4 regions of the Micromonospora sp. Llam0 genome follow, and region 2 is predicted to be linked to each of the others. Evidence: riboswitches for the same ligand, from Rfam matches in the RefSeq annotation. Region 2 holds a riboswitch; each other region holds the start of a gene.
The links. A riboswitch is a leader RNA that binds a small molecule or an ion and turns the genes downstream of it on or off. The one in region 2 is predicted to bind cobalamin.
Positions count from the first base shown of each region.

Region 1: linked by a shared signal. The riboswitch ahead of EDC02_RS08270 (CbtB-domain containing protein) and the one ahead of EDC02_RS11625 (iron ABC transporter permease) in region 2 are both predicted to bind cobalamin.
Region 3: linked by a shared signal. The riboswitch ahead of EDC02_RS22580 (ribonucleoside-diphosphate reductase subunit alpha) and the one ahead of EDC02_RS11625 (iron ABC transporter permease) in region 2 are both predicted to bind cobalamin.
Region 4: linked by a shared signal. The riboswitch ahead of cobN (cobaltochelatase subunit CobN) and the one ahead of EDC02_RS11625 (iron ABC transporter permease) in region 2 are both predicted to bind cobalamin.

Region 1 covers NZ_RJJY01000001.1:1,833,131-1,838,042, reverse strand. Annotated here, with positions in the region: gene EDC02_RS41435 (cobyrinate a,c-diamide synthase) at 1-152, opposite strand, end outside; gene cobO (cob(I)yrinic acid a,c-diamide adenosyltransferase) at 146-748, opposite strand; gene EDC02_RS08275 (VWA domain-containing protein) at 748-2,763, opposite strand; cobalamin riboswitch at 2,844-2,971, opposite strand; cobalamin riboswitch at 3,083-3,257, shown strand; gene EDC02_RS08270 (CbtB-domain containing protein) at 3,289-3,489, shown strand; gene EDC02_RS08265 (CbtA family protein) at 3,506-4,264, shown strand; gene EDC02_RS08260 (hypothetical protein) at 4,333-4,674, shown strand; gene EDC02_RS08255 (helix-turn-helix transcriptional regulator) at 4,753-4,912, shown strand, end outside.
Region 2 covers NZ_RJJY01000001.1:2,603,386-2,608,297, reverse strand. Annotated here, with positions in the region: gene EDC02_RS11630 (YcaO-like family protein) at 1-1,194, shown strand, start outside; cobalamin riboswitch at 1,258-1,448, shown strand; gene EDC02_RS11625 (iron ABC transporter permease) at 1,530-2,600, shown strand; gene EDC02_RS11620 (ABC transporter ATP-binding protein) at 2,597-3,424, shown strand; gene EDC02_RS11615 (ABC transporter substrate-binding protein) at 3,414-4,379, shown strand; gene EDC02_RS11610 (ABC transporter substrate-binding protein) at 4,394-4,912, shown strand, end outside.
Region 3 covers NZ_RJJY01000001.1:5,186,387-5,191,298, reverse strand. Annotated here, with positions in the region: gene EDC02_RS41800 (hypothetical protein) at 1-260, shown strand, start outside; gene EDC02_RS22590 (ROK family protein) at 272-889, shown strand; gene EDC02_RS22585 (hypothetical protein) at 867-1,451, opposite strand; cobalamin riboswitch at 1,546-1,756, shown strand; gene EDC02_RS22580 (ribonucleoside-diphosphate reductase subunit alpha) at 1,897-4,272, shown strand; gene EDC02_RS22575 (ribonucleotide-diphosphate reductase subunit beta) at 4,368-4,912, shown strand, end outside.
Region 4 covers NZ_RJJY01000001.1:1,852,122-1,857,033, reverse strand. Annotated here, with positions in the region: gene EDC02_RS08370 (precorrin-2 C(20)-methyltransferase) at 1-608, opposite strand, end outside; gene EDC02_RS08365 (precorrin-8X methylmutase) at 605-1,243, opposite strand; gene EDC02_RS08360 (precorrin-3B synthase) at 1,240-2,529, opposite strand; cobalamin riboswitch at 2,647-2,777, shown strand; gene cobN (cobaltochelatase subunit CobN) at 2,834-4,912, shown strand, end outside.

The DNA.
Region 1 (4,912 bases), 770 kb from region 2:
TGGTAGCCGGGGTCGATGTAGTCCGGGCCGACCTTGAAGCCGGCGACCCGGACGCCCTGGGCCGCGTAGGCGGCGAGCAGGCCGGTGGCCACGGTGGTCTTGCCGTGCCCGGAGCCGGGTGCGGCGATCACCACCCGAGGTACGGCTACCACTCGATGCCCTGCTGGCCCTTGCGTCCGGCGTCCATCGGGTGCTTGACCTTGGTCATCTCGGTCACCAGGTCGGCGAGGTCGATCAGCTCTGGGGCGGCGTCCCGGCCGGTGACTACCACGTGCTGGCTGCCCGGCCGGTCCCGCAGCACCGACACCACCTCCGCGACGTCGATCCAGCCCCACTTGATCGGGTAGGTGAATTCGTCCAGCACGTAGAACCGGTACGCCTCGACGGCCAGATCCCGGCGGATCTGCGCCCAGCCCTCGGCGGCTTCGGCGGCGTGATCACGCTCGGTGCCCGGGCGCTGGATCCAGGACCAGCCCTCCCCCATCTTGTGCCAGGTGACCGGGGCACCCCGGCCGGACTCGCCGAGGGTACGCAGGGCCGCCTCCTCACCAACCTTCCACTTCGGGGACTTGACGAACTGGTAGACGACCACCGGCCAGCCGGCCGACCAGGCCCGTAACGCCATCCCGAAGGCCGCGGTCGACTTGCCCTTGCCCGGGCCGGTGTGGACGGCAAGCACCGGCTGACGGCGCCGGGCCCGGGTGGTCAGCCCGTCGTCGGGGACGTGTTCCGGTCTGCCCTGTGGCATCAGGCGGCCCTCCCGGCGGCGAGGCCGACCCGGCGCGCGGCGCCGGCCCGGTTCGTAGCGGTCGCCCGGTTGACGGCGCCCGGGTGCGGCACCACCGCCGACAGCGCCTCCAGCGGCAGCCATTCGGCATCGAAGCCGGTGGCGAGCCGCCGGGCCAGGCCCAGTCGCACCGGACCGGACTCGCAGTCGAGTACCACCATCGCGGTGCCGGCGAGCAGCGGCGCAAGGGCTGTCGGATCCGGCCCGCTGGTCGATCGCCCGTCGGTGACCAGCAGGACCAGCGGCCGGCGGCGTGGGTCGCGGCGACGCTCGGCTGCGACGGTGGTGGCGGCCGCCCGTAGCCCGGCGGCGATCGGGGTACGGCCACCGGTGCGCAGCTGCGCCAGCTTGGCGACGGCTACCTCGTGGCTGCTGGTCGGCGGCAGCACCACGTCGGCGGCGGCACCCCGGAAGGTGATCATCCCGATCCGGTCCCGCCGGTGGTAGGCGTCGCGCAACAGCGACAGCACGGCGGTCTTGACCACGGTCATTCGCTGCCGGGCCGCCATCGACCCGGAGGCGTCGACCACGAACAGGATCAGGTTCGCCTCCTGGCCGACGTAGCGGGCCTGGCGCAGGTCGGCGGGGGTGATCCGGCGGGCGCCCCGGGATGCGGCAGCGCGCACCGTGGCCGGTAGATGCACCGTCGACGGCCGTCCGGTCGGTGATCCGGCACCGACCACCCGGCCCCGGTCGGCGTGGGCCGCCGAACGTCGGCCGGGCGTCGCGCCGGCACCGAGCCCGGGTAGCCGCAGTGTCCGGGGCCGGTACGCGGGCCCGGCCGCTGCCGGAGCCGGACCGCCCGGCGGTACGCCGTCCGGCTGCTCGGCACCGTCCGCCGGCCCACCGGCGTCCGGCGTAGCTGGCTCGGAAGGTGGGCCGCCGTCCGAGTCGGGGGGACCCTGCGACGGGCCGCCGTCCGGTGGCGGCGGACCCTGCGGCGGAGGAGGACCGGGGTCGTCGTCGCCGCATTCGTCACGCAGCACCTCGTCGAGCCGCTGCTCGTCGGCGCCGGGCGGGTCGAGCGGGTCACGGCGCCGCCGGTGCGGCAGCGCCAGCCGGGCTGCGTCGGCGACCTCGGCGGCGGTGACTGCCAGTTTGCCCCGCCAGGCGGCCAACGCGACGGCGGCGCGGGCCATCACGATGTCGGCCCGCATACCGTCCACCTGGTACGCCAGGCAGATCCGGGCGATCCGGTCGATCTCAGCATCGGGCAGCGTGACCGCAGGCAGGGCGGCCCGCGCGTCGCGTACCCGCAGCGCGAGCTGGTTGTCGGCGGACCGCCAGCGGTCCGCGAACGCCACCGGGTCGGTCTCGTACGCGAGCCGCCGGCGCACCACCTCGGCCCGGTCGGCCACCTCGGTCGGCGCGGCCACCGACACCATCAACCCGAAGCGGTCCAGCAACTGTGGACGCGGCTCGCCCTCCTCCGGGTTCATCGTGCCGACCAGCAGGAACCGGGCGGCGTGGCTGACCGACACCCCGTCGCGTTCGACGTGGGCCCGGCCCATCGCCGCCGCGTCCAGCAGCAGATCAACCAGATGGTCCGGCAACAGGTTGACCTCGTCGACGTAGAGCAGGCCCCGGTGCGCGGCGGCGAGCAGCCCCGGCTCGTACGCCTTCACACCGGCGCTGAGCACCCGCTGGATGTCCAGGGTGCCGACCACCCGGTCCTCAGTGGCGCCGACCGGCAACTCGACCAGGGCGGCCGGGCCGCCGCGTGCGGTCACCGGCGCGGTGTGCGGTCCGTCCGGGCAGGCCGGGTCCGGGGCCGCGGGGTCGCAGCCGAACCGGCAGCCGAGCACCCGGTCGACCTCCGGTAGCAGCCCGGCGAGCGCGCGGACGATCGTCGACTTCGCGGTGCCCTTCTCACCCCGGATGAGCACTCCACCGATGCCGGGGTGCACCGCGCCGAGCAGCAGGGCCTGCCGCAGGTCGGGCAGGCCGACGACGGCGGTGAACGGGTACGGCGTCATGGCAGGGGCCGACAGGTGTGCATGGTGAATCCCTCCCGCGGGTGTCCACGCCCGCGTACCGGTGGACCAGCGAGCGGCCGGAGTCTCCTGGCTGCCGGATCGACGTCGCGTCCCGAGCCTTCCCGCCATCGGGGCAGTGGCTGTCTCAAGGGGACGCAACTCACCGGTCACAGTGGCGGGACCGCCCCGGATTCGCACCGGGTTCCTCCGCGCACCGCTCGTGCCGGTCATGCTCCCCCACCGGAGGTCCACCGTCAACGTGGCGCCGGTCCCGGTACCGGCCACCGCCGCAGCCATTGCCCGGGCGGTCACGACGGCGGTACGCTGCGCAGGCCACGGTGTTCGGGAAGCCGGTGTGAGTCCGGCGTGGTCCTCGCCACTGTGACCGGGAAGTGTCCGTTCCACCACGCCACTGGGCCGACGACGGTCCGGGAAGGCGGGACGGCCGCGACGATCCGGGAGCCAGGAGACCGGCCGTGGCATGTACCGCATCGCCACGAGGCATGGACGAGAGGATTTCCTGGCATGACTGCACCTTCTGTCGGCGGAGACATCACCCCCACCGCCATCCGCGTACCGCTTGCCGGTTGGTTGCTGGCCGCCGTCGCAGCGGTCGTCATCTACCTGGTCGCGCAGGACAACGGGCTGGTGCTGGCCGGTGCCGCCGAGTTCGTGCACGAGTTCACCCACGACGGCCGGCACGCACTCGGCGTCCCGTGCCACTGAGCGGGGGTCAGCTCCGATGAGCACCTACCCGTTCGGCGCGGTACTGGGCCGCAGCCTGCTCGCCGGTACGGCCGCCGGCGTGGCGGGCGCGCTGGCGGCCCTGCTGATCGTTGAACCACAGATCGAGTCGGCGCTGGTCGTCGAAGAGGCCCGCGCGGCGACCGGGACGGCCGGACACAGCCACGACGAGGAGTTGGTCGGTCGGGCCATGCAGGTCTTCGGCGGGCTCGTCGCCACCGTCGCGGTGGCGCTGTGCCTGGCGTTGATCGTCGCCGTGGTCTTCGCGGCGACCCGGCACCTGCTGCCCGGCCGGGATGACTTCCGCCGGGTGGGACTGCTCGCCGGGCTCGGCTTCGTCGTGGTGGCGCTGCTACCGGCGATCCACTTCCCGGCCAACCCGCCGGGCGTCGGCGACCCGGACACCGTCAACCAGCGCACCGGACAGTACCTTTCGTTCATCATCGCCGCGGCCGCCGTCACCTGGCTGGCGCTGCTGGCCCACCGGCGGCTGGCCGGCTGGGCGCGGCCGGCACCCTACCGGACGGTGGTCGCGGCGGCGCTGGCCGTCGTCGGGTACGCCCTGCTGCTGGCGCTCTGGCCGGCCTCCGGGGTCGACGTGCCCGCCGACATCCCGGCGGCGCTGTTGTGGGAGTTCCGACTCGCCTCGCTGGCACAGCTCGCCGCGATGTGGACGGTCCTCGGGGTGGTGTTCGGACTGCTACTCACCCCGGCCCGGACCGGTGACCGGCGGGCCACGCTCGCCGACGTCGCGTGACGGCGCAGGACGGCGCGGCGGGAGCGGAGCACGGGCCGGCAGGCCCGGCACCCGGGCACCCCGTCCGGGTGACCGTCTGCCGGGGCTGCTGTTGCGGCACCTGTCGCAAACACCCGGACGTCGACCATGACCGGCAGCTCGACATCCTGCGCGCCGCCGGGTCGGTACGGGTGTCCGACTGCCTCAACGCCTGTGACCGGTCCAACGTGGTAGTCGTGCAGCCGGCGGCGCTGGCCCGCCGACTGGGCGCCCGCCCGGTGTGGCTCGGCGGTGTGCTCGACGAGACATCACTGTCGAGTGTCGTCGACTGGATCGCGGCCGGCGGTCCGGGCCTGGCCGCGCCCCCGGACCGGCTCGCCAGGCTGTGGTTCGCCGCCCCCCGCTGGGGAAAGTCCGCCCCGATGTCCTGACCCGCGTGGTGCCGTCGCTTGCCGGCCACCGCGATCCGACGGCCGACAAGCGACGCCCCCGAACGCGCGCCTGCCCGGATGCCAGCTGGTCCGGTCATCGCGCGGCTTCGCCGACCCGCGCGGCCGGTACAGCGGCAGGACGTCTGGCGCCAGCATTTCCGTACCGTGCACGGCATCGACCTACCCGGCCCGGACAATCCGGCGGTACGCAGCCTGGGCAGCCGGGCCGCCGCCGGCG
Region 2 (4,912 bases):
CCGACAGCGGCCGAGGGCGCCGCCATCGGCGAGGCGGTGGAACGCTACTGCGGCAACCTCGTCCCGCCCGACCTGCCCGTCGCGACCTGGACGCAGCTGACCACCGTCGGTGATGAGGCGGTGGACCCGAAGACCCTACCGCTGTACAGCACCGACCAGTACGCCGCCGACGGCTTCCCCTTCGTCCCGTTCACCCGGGACACCCCGGCCGAGTGGGTCCGTGGGCACCGACTCCCTACCGGCGAACCGGTCTGGGTGCCAGCAGCCCTGGTCTGGACCAGCTACCGGTACCGCCACCTGCCCCCGATCACCGCCACCGCGTACGCCGGGATCGGCGCCGGCACGACGACGGACGCAGCGCTCGCCAGCGCCCTGGCCGAACTCGTCGAACGTGACGCGATGACACTGACCTGGACGGCGAGGCTGGCGGGGACACGCCTGCCGACGCCGGCGTGGTTGCAGGCACCAGCGGCGGGAGCGACCGGTGCCCTACGGACCCGGCTCTGCCGGTTCCCCAGCGAACTCGGGCTCCCGGTGCTCGGCGCGCTCGTGCACGACACCGTCGACGACTACGTCACCCTGGGCACCGCCTGCCACCCCGACACCGATGCGGCCGCAGCCAAGGCACTCGCCGAAGCCCTGCATGTACAGATGGTCATGCGGGACCTCGACGACCCCCACGGCGCCTTCGCCGCGGTGGCCGCCGCACCCGGCAGCCCGCTCAAGCCCTGGCGCGCCGACCGCGCCTACCTGCGCGACTACCGCGCCGACTGGCACGACGCCACCGACCCCGGATGCCACCTGCAGGCATACCTGGACCCGGAGCTGGCACACGGGCTGGTCGACGCCGTCAACAGCTGGCCCCCGACCGACACACCGACCCTGCCCGCCCGGTCCGCCGAGCCTGCCCCGCCGTCGCCACCCGCCGCGCCCACCGAGCCCGCCCGGGCCGACCCGAGCGCGACGCAGCGCGTCCGCCTCCTGGTCGACCAGGTCCGGGCCAACGGATTCGACGCCGTCGCCGTCGACGTGACCACACCAGACGTACGCTGGGCCGGGCTCCACGTCGTACGCGCAGTCGTGCCCGGTCTGTACAGCAACGCGGCAGCGGCGTTTCCGCTGCTCGGCGGCGCTCGCCTGCCACGACTGCTGCAGGGTCCCGGCCAGCTGCGGCTGACCCCGCTGCCGCACTGAGGCGTGACAAGCATGCGCGAACGCACCGGGCAGCAGACCTCAGCTGTAGGGCACACACCGGCGTGTGTGCTAGTTTCCGCTGGTCCGAAACGGGTCGCGGTAGTGGGAAGCCGGTGTGAATCCGGCGCTGCCCTCGCAGCTGTGACCGGGGAGCGGGCACCCCTCGCGACGCCACTGGGCCACCCCGGCCCGGGAAGGCCGGGTGCCGGCAGTGATCCGGAAGCCAGAAGACCGACCGCGCCCCACAACGAACGGCTCTACGAGGCGTGGAGGCACCGTGGTCACTGTCGTGCTGCCCGGGCAGCTCCGGAAACCCCCACCATCAGCGGCAGGGGGTGACCCGCGCGTACGCCGCCGACGTGCGCGCCCGTAACTGGCCCGTCGCCGCCGTCGTCACCGTCGCCTGCCTCACCGCCGCGGTGAGCCTCGGACCGGTGCAGGTAAAGGCGACGACCGTGTGGTCAGTGGCCTGGAACAACACCGGTGGCCGACTGCTGGCCCCGGTCCCGGTGACCTGGCCGCACGGCGACGAACAGATTGTCTGGCTGGTACGGATGCCGCGCGCGGCGCTGGCCGCCGTCGTCGGCGCCGCGCTCGCCGCCGTCGGTGCGGTCATGCAGACGCTGCTGCGCAACCCGCTCGCCGACCCGTACCTGTTGGGAGTCTCCTCGGGAGCGTCGGTGGGCGCCGCCGTGGTGGCGCTGCTCGGCGCGTTGTCGTCCTGGGGCATCTACGCCCTGCCGTCCGGAGCCTTCCTCGGCGCGTTACTGGCGGTGCTGCTGGTCACCGCGCTCGGCCGCCGAAGCGGCCGGGCCGGACCGGTGCAGATGGTACTGGCTGGCGTCGTCGTCTCGTACGTCCTGTCAGCGGTCACCAGCTACCTGGTGATCAGCTCACCCGACCACCAGGCGGTACGCGGGATACTGTTCTGGTTGCTCGGCACGGTGGCAGGGGCACGCTGGGACGTGGTGGCACTGACCGCCGTGGTGGCCGTCGCCGGCGGCGCGGCACTACTGGCCCGCGCCCGGGCACTCAACGCCATCAGCGGCGGCGAGGAGTCCGCCGCGACCCTCGGCGTCGATGTCGCCCGGGAACGATACGTACTGCTGGGCGTCTGCGCGCTGATGACGGCCGTGGCGGTCGCCGGGGTGGGCGCTGTGGGCTTCGTCGGGTTGATGGCCCCGCACGCCGTGCGGCTCGTCATGGGAGCCGACCACCGGGCCGTGCTGCCGGTGGCGATGCTCACCGGCGCGTCGTTCCTCGTCCTGGCCGACCTCGCGGCCCGCACCGTGGCCGCTCCGGCGGAGCTGCCCCTGGGAGTGCTCACCGCGTTGTGCGGCGGCCCGTTCTTCCTCTGGCTGCTGCTGCGCCGCAGCGGCCGCAGCGGGCTCGGGGTCACCGCGTGACCGGCGCGCTCGACTTCGACACGGTCACCGTGCACGTCGGCGGCCGGGACCTCGTGCGGGACGTCTCGATCACCGTACGACGCGGCACGATAACCGGCATCCTCGGGCCGAACGGCGCCGGTAAGACGACGCTGCTGCGCGCCGGCTACCGCGTCGTGCGCCCCGACTCCGGCGACGTCCGGCTCGACGGTACGAGCCTTCCCCAGCTACGCCCGCGTGCCTTGGCCCGTCGGCTCGCCGTCGTCCTGCAGGAACGCGACCACGCGCTCGAACTGACCGTCGCCGACGTGGTCGCCATGGGCCTGACCCCGTACAAGCGGGCATTCGAGCCCGACACCGCAGCCGACCTCGCCTGGCTCGACCGCTGCCTGACCCGGGTGGACGCCTCCCATCTGCGGCACCGGGCCTTCGCCACGCTGTCCGGTGGCGAACGTCAACGCGTACTCATTGCCCGCGCGCTGGCCCAACGCGCCGATCTGCTCGTGCTCGACGAACCCACCAACCACCTCGACGTCGCCGCGCAGCACGAGGTCCTGCGTCTGCTGCGCGGGCTGGAGCTCACCGTGCTGGCCGCCGTGCACGACCTCAACCTCGCGTTGGCGTACTGCGACGCCGTGCACGTGTTGTACGCCGGCGCGCTGGTCGCCAGCGGCCCCCCGGCGCAGATCATCGAACCCGCTCTGGTCGAGCGGGTCTTCGGCATCCGAGCCGCCACCGTCGTCAACCCACTCACCGGAGGAACCCAACTCGTGTACGCCCCACTCGGACCCCCGCCGTCGCATCCGGTCCCGGACACACCGACCGGAGCCGACAATGCCCGGTGACGAGCTGACCTACCGGCCGGGCCTCGTCGGCGAAGCAGCGGCACCGGCGCGGCGGGTCGTCACCATCGACAGCGGCCCACTGTCCCTGCTCGCGGCGTTGGGCACCGTCGACCGCGTCGTCGCCGCCAACGACACCGACGGCGGCTGGTCGACGCTGCCCGCCACTACCCGAGCACAGATCTCGTTGCTACCGCGTCGCTTCCCAACACTCGCCGACATCCTTGCCCACGGCCCCGACCTGGTAGTCGCCGGCGACAACGAGGCGTTCGGCGACGGCGCCCTCGGCGCCCGCGCCGCACTGGCCCGACGCGGCATCCGCTCGTTCCTGCTCACCGAGGCCGCACTCGAGGACGCACCCGTCATCACACCGGCCACGATCCACTCGACGATCAACGACACCATCGCCCTCGGCCACGCCCTCGGCGTCGCCGACCGGGCCGAGACGATCGCCGCCGGCTGGCGTACCCGGATCGACGCCGTCGCCTCGCGAACACGACGCAACCCACCACGACGGGTCTTCGTACTCGACATGCCCCGCCACGACGCCGTGCTCACCGCCGGTAGCGCCGCCGTGGTGACCGATCTGCTGCGTCGAGTCGGCGGTGAACCCGTGACAACCGATCTGCCTTTCACCTACGGCTGGATGCCCTGGCACCAGCTCGCCACGCGACCCCGCCCACACGTGCTGCTCGTCAGCGACTACGGCCCATTCGACGTAGCGGACAAGCTCGACCGCCTGCGGGCCCGACCCGAGATCACCGCGTGGCGCGTCGGCGAGCTGCCCACCGTCGTCCTACCGCTACGCGACACCGTCGAAGGCGCCAACAACATCGACGCGCTCGAGTACCTCGCGACCGCATTCGCGGATCTGCCCATTGACGCCGGACTCATCGGCCAGGACGCCGGACCCGCCAGCCAAGGCATCGAACCCACCGATCAACCGGAGCGACCATGACCACAGGACCAACCGTGACAGCGCCCACCCGCAGCCGACGCGCTGTCGTCGCAGCCACCCTCACCGGCGTCGTCGCCGTCGCCGGCTGCACCAGCACCTCCGACTCCAACCGGGCCGACCCCGCCGCCGCGCCGACTGCAGCCACCGGCCCGATCACCGTAGAAACGTGCCAGCGCACGATCACCCTGGAGACCTCGCCAGAGCGAATCTTCGCTGTCTTCCACCCGGCCATCGAGCTGGTGCACGCACTCGGTGCCAGCGACCGGCTCATCGGCTCGGCCTTCCTGGACAACGAGATCCTGCCCGAGTACGCCGCAGCACAGGCCGATGTGCCGTACAACGACGACTATCCCAGCAAGGAACGGCTCTACTCGCTGTCTCCGGACTTCGTGCTCAGCGCCTTCAACGACGCCTTCACCCCCGCCGTCCTCGGCAGCCAGGACGACCTGGCGCAGCAGGGTATCGAAAGCTACGTCTTCGGTGAATGGTGTCCAGCGGGGGAGCCGGGGGAGGGCAACCCGCTGCAGCTGACG
Region 3 (4,912 bases), 2.6 Mb from region 2:
GCCGGTTCGCCACCCCCGACCAGGTGCGTGCCGCGTTCGCCGCAGGCGCGCACGCGGCGGTCGTCGGAACCGCGATCACCGACCCGGCCGCGTTGACCCGGTGCCTCGCCGCGGCCGTTCCACGCCTGACCGGCCCGGCCGCTCCACGCCTGACCGGCCCGGCCGCTCCACGCCTGACCGGCCCGGCCGCTCCACGCCCGACCGGCCCGACCGGTGCCGCCAGCGCCGGCAGTTCGGCGAGCCTGGCTGGGCAGCACTGATGGAGGCAACCATGGCCGGCACCGGCGACCCGGTCACCATCGGTGTCGACATCGGAGGTACGAAGATCGCCGCCGCGCTCGTCGTCGCCGCCGGCACCGGTACCGGCGGCGCCATCGTGGTCGGCGGCGACGTGGTGGTGGGCCGGCACGGCTTCGCCGGCAGCGTCGGGCACCTGCCGGCCGCCCGGCGCCTCGGCCGCCGCTGTGGTTGCGGCGCGGTCGACCACGTCGAGGCGTACGCGGCCGGCCCGGCGATCGCCGCCGAGTACGCGGCCCGGACCGGTCGCGGTGCGGCACCGCCCCTGGAGGAGGTCGCGGCGGCGGCCGCCAACGGCGATCCGGTCGCGCTGGAGGTGACCGACCTGGCGGCCCGGGTGCTGGGCACCGGGCTGGCCACCGCCGCCAACCTGCTCGATCCCGAGGTGGTCGTCCTCGGCGGTGGTGTGGTCGGGCTCGGCGACCGGTTCGTCGCGGGCGTACGCGCCGCGCTGCACGCGGCGGCGCTGCCCGGGATCGACCGGCTGCCGGTGCGTACCGCCCGGCTCGGCAACGCCGCCGTGCTGGCCGGCGCCGCGCTGCTTGCCGGCCAGCTCAGCGCTGGCCGGTTCAGCGCTGGCCGAGGTCGATGACGGTCTCGGCACCCGCCGCCGCGCCGCCACCTTGTCTGCCGGTCGCCGGGTCGCCACCTCGTCCGCCCGTACCGCCGCCGCTGGCAGCGGCGGGCCGGGCCGATTGTCGGTCCGGATAGAGCCACAACGATCCGATTGCCAGGGCCACCAGCAGGTGTACGGCGGACTCGCCGCCCCCTTTGTGGATCCAGCCCCGCCAGCCCGGCATGACGCCCAGCAGCAGTTCGCGCCCCGCGTCGATGTCCGCCGGTGCGATGACGAACGAAAGGGCAATCAGCGCCACGGTCGACGCGCCGAAGCCGACGACCAGGCCCACCCGGCACAGTCGGGGCCGTCGCCGGGGCCCGGCGGTCAGCGCCCATGCGGCCAGGCTGCTCACCGCCGCGATTCCGAGCATCGCCAGGTACGGGGTGCGTGGCGAGGTGACACCGGCGAGGGTGTTGTTCAGGTCGAAGACCGCACCGGCCCGCAGCCCGGTCGCCTGGATGCTGAGCGCCCCGACGACGCCGACGAGCAGGGTACCGAGCACCGCCCCGTACAGACCCCATAGCACGCTTCTCACCCGACGGACCCTCCTCCCCGGACCCGGTGCGACCCGACGCCGCGACACGCCGAACACAGTATCTGGTGTTGTGTCTTCTGGCTCGCTCCCATATATGGTGTATCCCGCAGCTGGTTCGGCCACCCCTCGGCGGTGGTCGAGGCAAGAGGGAACCCGGTGGGAGTCCGGGACTGCCCCGCAGCGGTGAGTGGGAACGACCGCCGTCACCGAGCACTGGACCCGTGGCGGGTCCGGGAAGCGACGGCCAGTAGGCACCGGCACGACGCCCACGAGTCCGAAGACCTGCCAGCGTGCCGCACGCGTCGCGTGCGGTGGTCGAAGGCCGCGCGGGACGGCCGACGCCGACGACCGGTCCACGCCGGCGGAGCAGACCGCCAGGTGAGTGACCGGTGGCGTCCTCCCCGCGTGTCCGTCGACCGGTGGACAGGCACGACAAGGGGAACCGATGCAGGTACGCAAGCGCAACGGCGACACCGAACCGGTGGACGTCAACAAGATCGTCAAGGCGGTCGAACACTGGGTCGCCGACCTGGACGAGGTCGACCCGCTGCGGGTGGCGACCCGGACGATCAGCGGACTGTACGACGGGGCGACAACCGCCGAGCTGGACAAACTGTCGATCCAGACGGCGGCGGAGCTGATCGGCGAGGAACCGCAGTACTCGAAACTGGCGGCCCGGCTGCTCGCCGCCTACGTGGACAAGGAGGTCCGCGGCCAGCAGGTGGCCAGCTTCAGCCAGTCGATCCGATACGCCCACGGCCTCGGGCTGATCGGCGACGACACCGCCGCCTTCGTCGCCCGCAACGCCCGCAAACTCGACGACGCCGTCGACGTCGACGGCGACCTGCGCTTCGAGTACTTCGGGCTGCGAACGGTGGCCGACCGCTACCTGCTGCGGCATCCGCAGACCCGGCTGGTGGTGGAGACGCCTCAGTACTGGCTGCTGCGGGTGGCGTGCGGGCTGTCCCAGACGCCGGCCGAGGCGATCGACTTCTACCGGCTGATCTCCAGCCTGGCCTATCTGCCCAGCTCACCGACGTTGTTCAACTCAGGCACCCGGCACACCCAGATGTCGTCGTGCTTCCTGGTCGACTCGCCGCGCGACGAGCTCGACTCGATCTACGAGCGTTACCACCAGGTGGCGAAGCTGTCGAAGTTCTCCGGCGGGATCGGCATCTCCTGGTCGCGGATCCGTGGCCGGGGCGCGCTGATCCGGGGCACCAACGGCAGGTCGAACGGCATCGTGCCGTTCCTCAAGACCCTCGACGCCGGGGTCGCGGCGGTCAACCAGGGCGGCCGCCGCAAGGGCGCCGCCTGCGTCTACCTGGAGCCGTGGCACCCGGACGTCGAGGAGTTCCTGGAGCTGCGGGACAACACCGGTGAGGACGCCCGGCGCACCCACAACCTGAACCTGGCCAACTGGATCCCGGACGAGTTCATGCGCCGGGTCGAGGCGGACGCCGACTGGTCGCTGATCGACCCGTCCGACGCGCCGGAGCTGCCCGACCTGTACGGCGAGGCGTTCGACGAGGCGTACCGGGCGGCGGAGAAGAAGGCGGTCCGGACGGTCAAGGCCCGCGACCTGTACGGGCGGATGATGCGCACCCTGGCGCAGACCGGCAACGGGTGGATGACGTTCAAGGACGCCGCGAACCGGCTGTCCAACCAGACCGGCGAGCCGGGCAACACGATCCACCTGTCCAATCTGTGCACCGAGATCCTCGAGGTCAACAGCGACACCGAGACCGCCGTGTGCAACCTCGGGTCGATCAACCTCGGCGCGCACGTCACCGCCGACGGCGTCGACTGGGACAAGCTGCGCGCCACGGTCCGTACCGCCGTGGTGTTCCTCGACCGGGTAATCGACATCAACTACTACCCGGCGGCGCAGGCGGCGGCGTCGAACCCGCGCTGGCGTCCGGTCGGGCTGGGGCTGATGGGCCTGCAGGACGCGTTCTTCACGCTGCGGCTGCCGTTCGACTCGGTACCGGCCCGGGAGTTGTCCACCCGCGTACAGGAGGAAATCTTCCTGACCGCGCTGGAAACCTCCGCCGGGCTCGCCGAACGGTTCGGCCCGCATCCGGCGTACGCCGAGACCCGGGCCGCCCGGGGCGAGCTGCACCAGGACCTGTGCGGCGCCGAGCCGGGCCAGCCCGAGCGGTGGGCCCGACTCCGGTCGACGATCGCCGCACACGGCCTGCGGAACTCGCTGCTGGTCGCGATCGCGCCGACCGCCACGATCGCGTCGATCGCCGGCTGCTACGAATGCATCGAGCCGCAGGTGTCCAACCTGTTCAAGCGCGAAACCATGTCCGGGGAGTTCCTGCAGATCAACACGTACCTGGTCGGCGAGCTGAAGGCGCGCGGGCTGTGGACGGCACCGGTCCGGGAGCAGATCAAGCGGGCCGAGGGGTCGGTGCAGGGCCTCACGGACCTGCCCGCCGACGTGCGGGAGCTGTTCCGTACCGCGTGGGAGCTGCCGCAGCGGGCGCTGATCGACCTGGCCGCCGCCCGCGCCCCGTACGTCGACCAGTCGCAGTCGTTGAACCTGTTCCTCAGTGCGCCGACCATCGGCAAGCTGTCCTCGATGTACCTGTACGCCTGGAAGTCCGGGCTGAAGACCACCTACTACCTGCGGTCGCGTCCGGCGACCCGGATCCAGCAGGCCACCGTCGGCATCGCGCCGACCGCCGGGCCGGTCGCCGGGCCGGTCGTCGGGCCGGTCGTCGGGCCGGTCGTCGGGCCGGTCGTCGCGGCCGGCGCCGACGAGGCGTCGGCCTGTTACCTGGAAAACCCCGAAACCTGTGAGGCCTGCCAGTGACCGTCTCCGAAACCAGCACCGTCTCCGCGACCACTAGCGCCGCCACCAGTAACGCTGCTGGCGCGGGCCGACGGCAGTTGCTGCTCGACCCCGGCATGGACCTGACCCTGCGGCCGATGCGCTACCCACAGTTCTTCGACCGGTTCCGGGACGCGATCAAGAACACCTGGACGGTGGAGGAGGTCGACCTGCACTCCGACCTGCCGGACCTGGCCAAGCTGTCGCCGGCCGAGCAGCACCTGGTGTCCCGGCTGGTCGCGTTCTTCGCCACCGGCGACACCATCGTCGCGAACAACCTGGTGCTCAACCTCTACCAGCACGTCAACTCTCCGGAAGGCCGGCTCTACCTGTCCCGGCAGCTGTTCGAGGAGGCGGTGCACGTCCAGTTCTACCTGAACCTGCTGGACACCTACGTGCCGGACGAGCGGGAGCGGTTCGCGGCGTTCGCGGCGGTGGAGAACATCCCGTCGATTGCCCGTAAGGCCGAGTTCTGCTTCAGGTGGATCGATTCCATCTTCGAGCTGCGGGAGCTGCGTACCCGCGCCGACCGGCGGGCCTTCCTGCTCAACCTGATCTGCTTCGCCGCCTGCATCGAAGGGTTGTTCTTCTACGGCGCCTTCGCGTACGTGTACTTCCTGCG
Region 4 (4,912 bases), 750 kb from region 2:
CCGGCGGCGGTCAGCGCGTCGCGTACCGCCGGGAAGGTCCGGCCCAGCTTGAGCACGGCGGCAGCGTCGGTGTCGGCCAGTCGTCGGGTCAGCTCCGCACCGGACAGCGTGCCGGGCAGGACGGTGAGCACCTCGTCGGCCTCCACCAACGGCCGGCCGAGGGCGGCGGCAGCACCGCTCATCGAGGTGACGCCGGGCACCACCTCGGTCGGGTACCGGTCGGCCAGCCGCTTGTGCAGGTGCATGTAGGAGCCGTAGAACAGCGGGTCGCCCTCGGCGAGCACGACCACGGTCCGACCGGCGTCGAGATGGGCGGCGAGCCGGCGCGCGCAGTCGGCGTAGAACTCGTCCATCGCCGCCCGGTAGCCGCCAGGGTGGCTGCTGCGCTCGGTGGTCACCGGGTAGACCAACGCCTCCTCGATCTGTCCCGCGCGTAGGTACGGCTCGGCGATGGACCGGGCGACGCTGCGACCGTGCCGGGCGCTGTGGTGCACGATCACGTCGGCGGCGGTGATCAGCCGGGCCGCCTTCACGGTGACCAGTTCCGGGTCACCCGGGCCGAGGCCGACACCGTACAGCTGGCCTGCTCCGCCACGACGCGCGTTCAACGCCCCACCTGTCCCTCGTCGTCGTTGGCGATCGCGTTGAGCGCGGCGGCGGCCATCGCGCTGCCGCCGCGTCGTCCCCGGACCACCAGGTGTTCCAGTCCACCATGGTCGATCAAAGCCTGCTTGGACTCGGCCGCGCCGATGAAACCGACCGGTACGCCGAGCACCGCCGCCGGCCGGCCGGCACCGGCGTCGACCAGCTCCAACAGCCGGAACAGCGCAGTCGGTGCGTTGCCGACGGCGACCACCGCGCCGTCGAGGCGGTCGACCCACAGTTCGACAGCCGCAGCGCTGCGAGTGGTGCCCAGCCGATCGGCCAGCTCCGGCACCCGGGGGTCGGACAGGGTACAGAGCACCGGGTTGTCGGCCGGCAGCCGGCGCCGGGTGACGCCGGCGGCGACCATGGTGGCGTCGCAGAGGATCGGCGCACCGGCCCGCAACGCGCCCTGGGCGGCGGCCACCACCTGCGGCGAGAAGACCAGGTCGTCGACCAGGTCGACCATCCCGCAGGAGTGGATCATCCGCACCGCGACCCGGGCCTGCTCGGCGGTGAATCGGCTCAGGTCGGTCTCGGCACGGATGGTGGCGAACGACTGCCGGTAGATCTCGGCCGCGTCGCGGACATGGCCCATCATGGCTCCTCACGTGCGGTCTGGACGGCCGCGCCGAGAGCGGCCCCGGTCGGGAGGTGGACGCTGGTCCGGTCGGGGACGTCGATCTGGTACCCGTCACCGGTGGCGGTCACCCGGACCACCGGCCCGGCCGGGGTGCCGCAGCCACGCTCACAGCCGATCCAGTGCACCGGCAGGCGGTGACGGCGCCCCGGTGCTGGCACATCGCCGGTCGGGGCCGGCCGCCCGGCGTGCGTCGCTGCCGCGTCGGCGCGCACGTCGGCCCGCGACCGGGCACAGCCCGGCAGCCCCGCGCAGGCGGTCACTCCGAGCCACGGCGAGCCGGGGTCGGTAACCAGCCCGGCGCAGGTGAACCGGTCCGCCCAACCGGCGGGGTCGGTCACCCGGGGCAGCACCATCCCCCGCCACGGCGTGATCCGCAGCTGCGGCGACGCGGCCGCGAGCAGGTCGACCTGGTCGACTGTCAACCGTCCCAACGGGACCGCCACGACGAGGGCGAAGCCGCCGTCGGGTCGGTGCCGCACCCCGACCGGCACGGCGGGGCCGCCGGCCGGCGTCGGTGGTTGCCACCGCCGCGCGGTACGCCGTACCCCGGGTGCGGCGCCGGCCCGGGTCACGACGCGGTCCAGCGCTGCCGGAGTCAGGTCATCGAGGCGCCACGCGCTGCCGGCCGCCGCGTCCGGATCGTCCAGGAAGGCACGGGCGGCGGCGACCGCGGCCCGTACCGCGTCGGCGGGCCGAGACCGCAGCCCGTGGTCGCTACCGGCGAGCAGCACGGCCACGTCGTCGTCCGGACCGGGCAGTAGACCGACGTCGGCTCGGGACGCGACAGTGTCGCCTCGGCCGTCGTCGACGGCGAAGAGGAACCGCCCGGAGAGCCGGGCCAGGTCCGGCTCCGCGCAGATCGCCGCGTCGAGGGCGCGGACCTGCGCCCCGACGTCCCAGGCCGCCGGGGTGTCGATGTCGGCGAGGGCGGAGCCGAGGATGTTGCGGACCCGTTCGTGCGTGGTAGACGGCAGCAGCCCGGCGGCGCGCAGCCGGGCGGCGAGCGGTCCGGTGGCGGCGGCCGCGACCGCGCGCACCTGGACGTTTGCCCGGCTGGTCAGTTCGAGATGTCCATCACCATGGTCACGGGCGACGGCGGCCAGCAGCCGGAGCTGGACGGCGGTGAGCAGCCCTCCGGGGCAGCGGATCCGGGCCAGCAGGCCGTCGGCGGCCGGGTGCAGTTGCAGGGCGCCGGGGCAGGCATCGGGTGCGCCCCGGGCGGGCGACGATGGCAAGGCGGGCACCCGGCGGATACTACGGGTCGTCCCCGGAAGGCGGCCGCCGCACGGCGAGTACATCACACCTTGACGAAACGTCCGCCGGTCGTGACAGTGTTCGGTAGCCAGACGCGGCGACAAGCGGAGGAAGTCCGGTGTGAATCCGGTGCGGTCCCGCCACTGTCACCGGGGAGCAGACCCCACCGACGGCCACGGTCCCCTTAGTCGGGTGCCGGAAGGCCGGGGCGAGCGTTGATCCGGGAGCCAGGAGACTCCGGTCGCCGCGACCGACGACCCGGGGCGCGGACCCCGAGGGAGGACCGGGCGTCCGATGATGCTACTTTTGTCCACTTCAGATACTGATCTGCTGAGTGGGCGGGCCAGCGGTGCCGCCTGGCGCCTGGCAAACCCGGCCCGGCTGTCGGTCGACGACCTTCCGCAGCTGCTGTCCGGCGTCGACCTGGTGGTGGTCCGGCTGCTCGGCGGCCGCCGAGCCTGGCCGGACGGGCTGGACGCGCTGCTGGCCGGGCCCCGTCCGGTGGTGGTGCTCAGCGGTGAGCAGGCCCCGGACGCCGCCCTGATGGAGCTCTCCACCGTACCGGCCGGAGTGGCCGCCGAGGCGCACGCCTACCTGGCCCACGGCGGCCCTCCGAACCTGGCCGAACTGCACCGATTCCTGTCCGACACGGTGCTGCTCACCGGGCACGGCTTCGCCGCGCCACGGCCGGCCCCGGAGTGGGGCGTGCTGGAGCGCGCGACGACGCCGGACGGACCGGGCCGGCCGACCGTGGCGGTGCTCTACTACCGGGCCCACCACCTGGCCGGCAACACCGGTTTCGTGCACGCGCTGTGCGACGCGGTCGACGCCGCCGGCGGCCGGGCACTGCCGGTCTACTGCGCCTCGCTGCGCTCCCCCGACCAGCGGCTGCTGGCCACCCTGCGGCAGGCCGACGCCCTGGTGGTGACGGTGCTGGCCGCCGGCGGGACCCGACCGGCGACCGCCGGCGCCGGGGGCGACGACGACGCCTGGGACGTCGGCGCCCTCGCCGAGCTGGACGTGCCGATCCTGCAGGGACTCTGCCTGACCAGCTCCCGGCAGACCTGGGCGGCCACCGACGACGGGCTGTCCCCGTTGGACGCGGCGACCCAGGTGGCGATCCCGGAGTTCGACGGCCGGCTGATCACCGTGCCGTTCTCGTTCAAGGAGATCGACGCCGACGGGCTGTCGGTCTACGTCGCCGACCCGCAGCGGGCCGCCCGGGTGGCCGGCATCGCGGTGCGTCACGCCGCGCTGCGGCACGTCGCGGCGGGCGACAAACGGATCGCGGTGCTGCTGTCGGCGTACCCGACGAAGCACGCCCGGATCGGCAACGCGGTCGGGCTCGACACCCCCGCCAGTGTGCTGGCTCTGCTGTCGACGTTGCGCGACGCCGGCTACGACGTCGGGCCGTCGGACGGCCCCGACGCGGTCCCCGGGCTGGCTGACGGCGACGGCGACGCGTTGATGCACGCGCTGATCGCCGCCGGCGGGCAGGACCCGGACTGGCTGACCGAGGATCAGCTGGCCGGCAACCCGGTGCGGATCCCGGCCGCCGACTACCGCCGCTGGTACGCCGAGTTCCCGGCCGAGCTGCGTGACCAGGTCGAACGGCACTGGGGTCCGCCACCGGGCGAGCTGTACGTGGACCGGTCCCGGAATCCGGACGGCGAGATCGTGCTCGCCGCACTGCGCGCCGGCAACATCGTGCTGCTGGTGCAGCCGCCACGCGGCTTCGGGGCCAACCCGGTGGCCATCTACCACGACCCGGACCTGCCGCCGAGCCACCACTACCTGGCCGCGTACCGGTGGCTGGAGCACGGCTTCGGCGCGCACGCCGTGGTGCACGTCGGCAAGCACGGCAACCTGGAGTGGTTGCCGGGCAAGACGGTCGGGCTCAGCGCCGCCTGCGGGCCGGACGCCGCCCTCGGCGACCTGCCGTTGATCTACCCGTTCCTGGTCAACGACCCCGGTGAGGGCACCCAGGCCAAACGCCGGGCGCACGCCACCCTGATCGACCACCTGGTGCCGCCGATGGCCCGGGCGGACAGTTACGGCGACATCGCCCGGCTGGAGCAGCTGCTCGACGAGCACGCGAACATCGCCGCCCTGGACCCGGCGAAGCTGCCGGCGATCCGGGCGCAGATCTGGACGCTGATCCAGGCGGCCCGGCTCGACCACGACCTCGGTCTGGACGACCGGCCGCACGACGCCGAGTTCGACGACTTCCTGCTGCACGTCGACGGCTGGCTCTGCGAGGTCAAGGACGTGCAGATCCGCGACGGGCTGCACGTGCTCGGCTCGGCACCGGTCGGCACGGCCCGGGTCGACCTGGTGCTGGCGATGCTGCGGGCCCGCCAGATGTGGGCCGGG